Regions from separate parts of the Teredinibacter purpureus genome, predicted to be linked through region 2. Evidence: predicted binding sites of a transcription regulator. Region 2 holds the regulator's gene; each other region holds the start of a gene.
The links. Region 2 encodes PhoB, which activates phosphate uptake and scavenging genes when phosphate is short. Its sites were predicted from a motif close to TGTCATAAANNTGTAACA; they were not measured.

Region 1 (2,276 bases), 940 kb from region 2:
GGCGATTTACTGCAGCAGCCAGATTTCACCAAGGTGACCTTATTGGCGCCGGAGAGCAAGCTCCATAAGCCTGAAGGAGAACGCTTTTATGCATTGGAAAACGTTGCGACCGGTGTTACTAACGTTGATATGGTATTAACGTTCCGCAACTACCATAATTTTGATGAGCAGAGCCGTCAGCGTATGAACGACGAGGCTTATAAAATGCTGAAAGAGGGCGGAATTTACGGTGTTGTGGACCACACCCGCCGTCATTTGGAACCTCTCAATGGTGAGAATGGTCGTCGATTTGACCCTGTTCTTGCAATCAAAGAGATTCAGGCCGCAGGGTTTGAACTGGTGGATTTTTCGGATCTGCACTACCAGCCTGTTGATGCCTTAGAGTATGAAGTGGGCCACAAAGACGTCACCGGTAAAACCGATCGATGGACGTTGAAGTTTAAAAAAGTGTCGAAGTAAGGTACTTTTTGTTCAAAAAAAGCGCGTTTTCACTTGGTGAGCGCGCTATCACTTGGCTTTTGGGTGAGAGCCTCAGGCGCCCAAGGGCTGAAATATGTCCCGTCACTTCTTTTGCTCTTTCTTCGCCGCCTCAAACCGCGCGTTTAGCTATTTGGGTATGAGTCATCGACCATCTCTAGGTATTTTTCTAAAAAATGTTTAAGGGGGGATTTCTCCGTTCTGGCTATTTTGAGTGAATGGGATTTTTATCCGCAAACTGGCGGGCTAATAATTTGGTCGGTTTCCCCCTAGAATCATCTATTCTCTGTTATCGATCAATATTTATTGTCACAAATCTGGAATATATGTGTAACATGCGACCCGCGGTCACTGGGTCGCATGTCACTAGCGGGAGATGTCGATGAAAATTAAAAACCCTTTAACTGAAATGTTTGGCCGCTCTCCCATCAAGCCTATGGAAGAGCATATGTCGGTTGTTACCGACGCGTCTAAAGAACTGCTGGCCTTCTATGAAGCGAGCATTCTGACTGACTGGGCTGGCGCTAGCGCAGCTTATGACCGAATATCGGCATTGGAGGAAAAAGGGGACGAGCTGAAAAAGCAAATTCGCTTACATCTTCCTAAGAATCTCTTTCTTCCTGTTCCTCGGTCTGATCTTCTCGATTTACTGACCAAGCAGGATAAAATTGCCAACCGCTGCAAAGATATATCAGGTCTAATGTTGGGGCGTAAAATGGTTATACCTGTGCCTCTCCAAGATGCTGTTCGCCAGTTTTTAAAGGGTGGTATTGCAACCGTGTTACAGGCCCATAAAGCTATCAACGAAATGGACGAGTTACTCGAAACCGGCTTTGGTGGCCGCGAACTGGATGTTGTCGAAAATATGGTAAGCGTGCTCAACGACTTAGAGCAGGCCACCGATCACCAGCAAATCGATATTCGTGCGGGGTTATTTAAGCTTGAAGCTGAGTTGCCGCCCGTGGATGTCATCTTCTTTTACCGTATTATCGAAGAAATCGGCGATCTCGCTGATCGAGCGCAGAAAACAGGCCAACGGCTACTGCAATTGCTCGCTCGCTAATTCGGCACTTACGCATTCTGATTTAACTATTCGTGAGGTTCTATCCACATGTCGATCTTGTCTGATTACGGCACCATTTTGCTTGTTATGGGCTGTATATTTTGTGTTTTTATGGCCTGGGGCGTGGGTGCAAATGATGTTGCAAACGCTATGGGTACTTCCGTAGGCTCAGGCGCACTGACAATTAAGCAAGCGATATTTATCGCAATGATATTTGAGTTTTTGGGCGCTTATCTGGCGGGGGGGGAAGTAACCTCCACGGTTCGTAAAGGCATTATTGACCCTGCCGTAATGGAAGGCTCGCCTCATCTGTTGGTCTTCGGCATGTTAAGCGCATTATTGGCCGCAGGAGTATGGCTGGTCATAGCGAGTATTCTCGGGTGGCCTGTATCCACTACTCACTCTATTGTGGGCGCCATTATTGGTTTTGCTGCTGTGGGTATTTCTAGTGACATCGTGGAGTGGGGGAAAGTGGGAACTATTGTCGCGAGCTGGGTCGTATCCCCCGTTTTAGCGGGTACTCTATCCTTTCTTCTCTTTAAAAGTGTGCAGTGGCTAATTTTTGGCTCACCTAACCCGGAAGCCGCTGCGCGCAAATACATTCCTATCTACATGTTTTTAGTTGGCTTTCTAATCGCCATGGTGACCATGCTTAAAGGGCTAAAACATGTATTGAAAGATACAGGAATGCAATTGAGCTACCTCGAAAATATTGGTATTGCCGTAATACTGGGCT
Region 2 (2,276 bases):
CGCGCAAACGGGCGAACTATCGCCAGATATGTGGGTGCTTTACACGGCGGTGGTTTTGTGGACGGTAGCGTATGACACGTTTTATGCGATGGTTGATCGTGATGACGACATTAAAATCGGCGTGAAATCGACGGCTATTTTGTTTGGTGATCAGGATAAGCTGATGACAGCGGTGCTGCAATGCATGGTGATTTTTGCACTCGGGCTGGTTGGTCAGAAGTTTCAGCTTGGCTGGATTTACAACTTATCTGTTCTCGTTGCGGGCGGTTTTATGGTGTATCAGCAGTATTTAATTCGGGATCGTAAGCGAGAGGCGTGTTTTCAGGCGTTTCTTAACAACAACTGGGTTGGCATGATTGTGTTTTTAGGTATTTTACTCGATTACGCCGTATTAACGCATTAAATTAGGGCGTTTCTAGTTTTATTTCACCCATTTCGGCACTTTATTCGTAATGTCATAAAAGCGTAATAAAACCTTTATTTAATCCTGTCTGGTTCGGTACTGCTCCTATTCTTAATGTCATTGTCATAGACAGGGCTAAGAGCTTACTGTAAGTCAGCGATCAACACGCTTTTTAGCAGGATGAAATCTCCATGGTTGAGAAAAAAATACTGATTGTAGACGACGAACGCGCGATTCGAGATATGTTGCGAGTGGCGCTGGAAATGGCAGAATATGGCGTTTTGGAAGCGTGCGATGCACAAGAGGCCCATCAAATTATTGTGGATGTGCGGCCAGACTTAGTGTTACTCGATTGGATGATGCCCGGGATTAGCGGTATAGAGTTGGCCCGTCGATTGAAAAACGATGAAGTTACCCGCGAAATTCCGCTCATTTTGCTCACGGCCAAAGGCGAAGAAGACAATAAAATTCAGGGCTTGGAATTGGGCGCTGATGATTACATTACCAAGCCATTCTCTCCACGGGAGCTTGTGGCGCGTTTACGGGCGGTGCTGCGCCGAGCCGATACGCTGTCCAGTGGCGACCCCATTATCGTTGAAGGGCTCTGTCTAGACCCAAGTAGTCACCGAGTTACCATCAGTGGAAGCCCCATTCAACTGGGCCCTACCGAATACCGCTTACTGGAATTCTTTCTAACGCATCAAGAAAGGGTATACTCGCGCAATCAACTGCTCGACTATGTTTGGGGCGGCAACGTGTATGTAGAAGAGCGCACAGTGGACGTTCATATCCGCCGTCTGCGCAAGGCCCTGAAGGCGGATGGCCATGATAGGCTTGTCCAAACCGTTCGTGGAGCAGGTTATCGTTTCTCCAACAAGTTTTTGGCTACAGCCGAATAACCAACAAGCTAATTCTTTATGTTTCGAAAAGGTATAGCCACTGAGATTAAGTGGCTTCTGGTGTATTTGTCTGTTGCCTTTGCAATTGGCATTCTTATCAAGGCTATCTGGCCCACAATGTTGTTGGGTGCTTTGGCTTATGTCGGTTGGACGTTCTATCAAGTGCGCTGTTTAGAGTCGTGGGTTAACGATACGCGGTTGCAAGGCGTGCACGATTACGAATTACGCGGTATCTGGGGGGAAATTGCCGAAGATATCGAATTAATGCTTAAACGAGCAGAAAAAGATAAACAGCGGCTACGGGGTGTCGTGGCTCGAGTGCAAGATATGACCTCGGCATTGGCCGATGGCGTAGTTATTGTTGATAAGCGCGATAATATCGAGTGGTGGAATCGTTCCGCTGAGCGCCAATTTGATTTCACGCCTCAGGATTTGGGCCGCAAGCTAACTAACTATATTCGCCACCCTCGTTTCGTCGACTATTACGAAAGCGACTGCTACGACGAACCGCTTGAGCTGGTGTCAATGCGGCAAGAGGGGCAAACTCTCCAGTTTCATATTCATCGGTTTGGTGACGGCGACCGGCTAGTTATTGCGCGCGATATCACGCATATTGCCAACTTAGAGCGCATGCGAAAAGATTTTGTTGCCAACGTATCGCACGAATTGCGCACGCCACTGACGGTCATTAATGGTTACCTCGAGACCTTGGTCGATTCAGCTGAATTGTCGCCCGCGTGGAATAAACCGCTCGATCAAATGCAAGGTCAAACGCGTCGAATGACCGGTTTGATTACCGACTTGCTCACCTTGTCTAGGCTCGAAACAGAAGATCGAGAGGCTGGCCAGTCGCCAGTTGCATTGCGGCCTTTACTCGAACAAATTGTCGCTGAGGCAAAAGTACTGAGCGGGGAACGAGCACATATTTTTGAGATTAAGTGTGAACCTCGTGTGGAACTATTAGGGTTAGAAAA
Region 3 (2,276 bases), 370 kb from region 2:
CGAGCTTTATTATCCAGTGCAGCGTCATTTTCTTTAAACCGAAAGTTTATGGATAAGCGTTCTGCATACTGAGTTAATTGTCGGTATTCATCGGGCCCGTTAAGTTTTTCTACCTTAAGTGGTGTAGGGTTTTGCGAAACAAACCCTATAGATTCCACTATCTCCTGACCTGAACGGCTATGAGCAAACGCGATAAAATCGTCAACTAACGGGTTTTTAATCTGTTCAGGTGAATATAAGTAGAGGCGTCGTGAAAGAGGGTAGTCTTCTGTTGCTACATAGATAACGTCAGGTTTTAGCGCACGGGTATTGTTATCGTTAATGGCAAGAGCCTTCGCAGTATTAACCGATGCTAAACCAACAAAACCAATGCCAGAAGGATCATTCGCAACATTTTTGGAAAGCATATCGTTGGACTCAAACCGTTTTGCGTTAGCAGAGAGTGAATAGCGTTTGGAGAAGACCAAATTTTTAAACGTATCCCATGTTCCCGATTGTTCATCTCGTGCGTAGAGCCGAATGGCGCGATCTGGCCCTCCCACTTCACGCCAATTTTTTATCTCGCCGGAAAATATCTGAGCAACGGTTTCAACCGGTAATTGGTCGACAGGGTTGGTCGGGTTGACGATAACGGCAAGACCATCGATGGCTACTATATTCTCTGCCGAAAAACTGCGCATATCGCCGTAATCTTTTAACGCTATCACTTCCTTTTCTTTAATGCTGCGTGAGGCCATTGCTATGTCTGCTGAACCATTCAGCAGGCCTATAAACCCAGTACTTGAGCCGTGGGCGTGAATAGCGATAGTGACATTTTTACCTTGTATATTCCCTGTCACAAACATTTCGTTCTGAACAGATGTAGGTTGGGTCATGACATTGGTTGCGCCTTTTTGTTGCAGCCATGCATGTGCCCATGCGGGAGCCAGGTGCGCACCAATAGTGTTGGATCCTTGTACGGTGAAGAGTAACCCTTCGGTTCCTGTTGGAAAATAATTGTCGGCATGTGAAAAGTGACGTGGCATCAAGGTCCAAACGCATAGCGCTGCGAAAAGTAATACAGATTTTTTCATTGGGATACTTCTATTGTAGTCGTCGGATCAATAATTAGTCGATCGCTGCATAGGCTTGAAATGGAGATAAATCATGTGAAATAAATAGCGGTCGTGGCGCACAACATAAAGAAGCTTTGTGACATTTTTGTGACAAATAGAATAATTCCCCCGTCGCGCCAAAATAGTGCTTAAACGAGCATAGCCATTAGGCTGTGATCAATTTCTTGATGGTATAGCCGCGAGAGTTTTGTGGTTACTCAATACTCTCTGCTGCCGATTATGCTGTTCTACAAAAGTGCCGTACCTTCAGCCTAGGTGTAACACGTTACCATTGTAGCCTGTGCCTACCTCTTATCTTTATTGTGAACCTTCCAAAATACAATGCCTTGTCATGCAAGCATCATATTAGTGTCATATTTCGGTAACAAAAAAACGAAAGTATATGCGCGCCAGCTTAGATTGTAGACGCGTCATTATGGGGGCGAGCGCTACAACGATGACAATACTCTCAGCGAGGCAAGTATCACCTGAATCGTGAATATTTTTGAGTGTTTGCTCTTGCAGAGCGATCAAGCGCACACGCTCGTAGAATTTATTTACGCAGCGTAAGAATTGGGCGTTCGTTGTGGAAACATGTCGAGCGCGATGTTGTGTTAATTCACATTTTGTAACGTCTTTTAGAGAGAGTTCACTTTATGAAAATGAAAAGCTTAGTTGGCTTAATCGCAGTATCTGCATCGTTGGTTGCCTGCGGCGGTGGCGATATTGTTATCGAAGCGCAGAACAATAGTGTGGTTAATGATAATTCCATTGCTAATAGCAATAACACGACGACACCAGTAAATTCTGGCCCCGATTTCTCGTGTGCTTTCTATAATGACGAAAATGGTGTTCGCCAAGAAGGTCAAGTGGATGGTGTTAACTGTATCTACAGTGAATCGTTTGTTGATTTTGATAACCCGATTCTCACCAGTATTACGCTGGCGAATATCGGTGAAGGCGCACATATTTTTGCGGGTAGCGTATTCGTAGGTCAAAACTACGACACTATTGCAGATGCAACCGCTGCAGGCATCGAGAAAGGCGGAGACGGACCAACGCTAAATGTACGCGCAGGAGTGACGGTTGCGCTCCAGAACTCGGAAGACTTTATTGCAATTTCTCGAGGCTCTCGTATTGAGGCTGTTGGAACCGCGGATATGCCCGTCACATTTACCTCAG

Region 1: the regulator PhoB is predicted to act here: its motif matches at 796-813, upstream of H5647_RS07145 (TIGR00153 family protein).
Region 3: the regulator PhoB is predicted to act here: its motif matches at 1,191-1,208, upstream of H5647_RS01110 (substrate-binding domain-containing protein).

The regions. Positions count from the first base shown of each region.
Region 1 covers NZ_CP060092.1:1,606,704-1,608,979, forward strand. The annotation lists gene H5647_RS07140 (class I SAM-dependent methyltransferase) at 1-459, shown strand, start outside; gene H5647_RS07145 (TIGR00153 family protein) at 860-1,540, shown strand; gene H5647_RS07150 (inorganic phosphate transporter) at 1,589-2,276, shown strand, end outside.
Region 2 covers NZ_CP060092.1:663,634-665,909, reverse strand. The annotation lists gene ubiA (4-hydroxybenzoate octaprenyltransferase) at 1-403, shown strand, start outside; gene phoB (phosphate regulon transcriptional regulator PhoB) at 595-1,302, shown strand; gene phoR (phosphate regulon sensor histidine kinase PhoR) at 1,321-2,276, shown strand, end outside.
Region 3 covers NZ_CP060092.1:288,886-291,161, reverse strand. The annotation lists gene H5647_RS01110 (substrate-binding domain-containing protein) at 1-1,073, opposite strand, end outside; gene H5647_RS01105 (hypothetical protein) at 1,751-2,276, shown strand, end outside.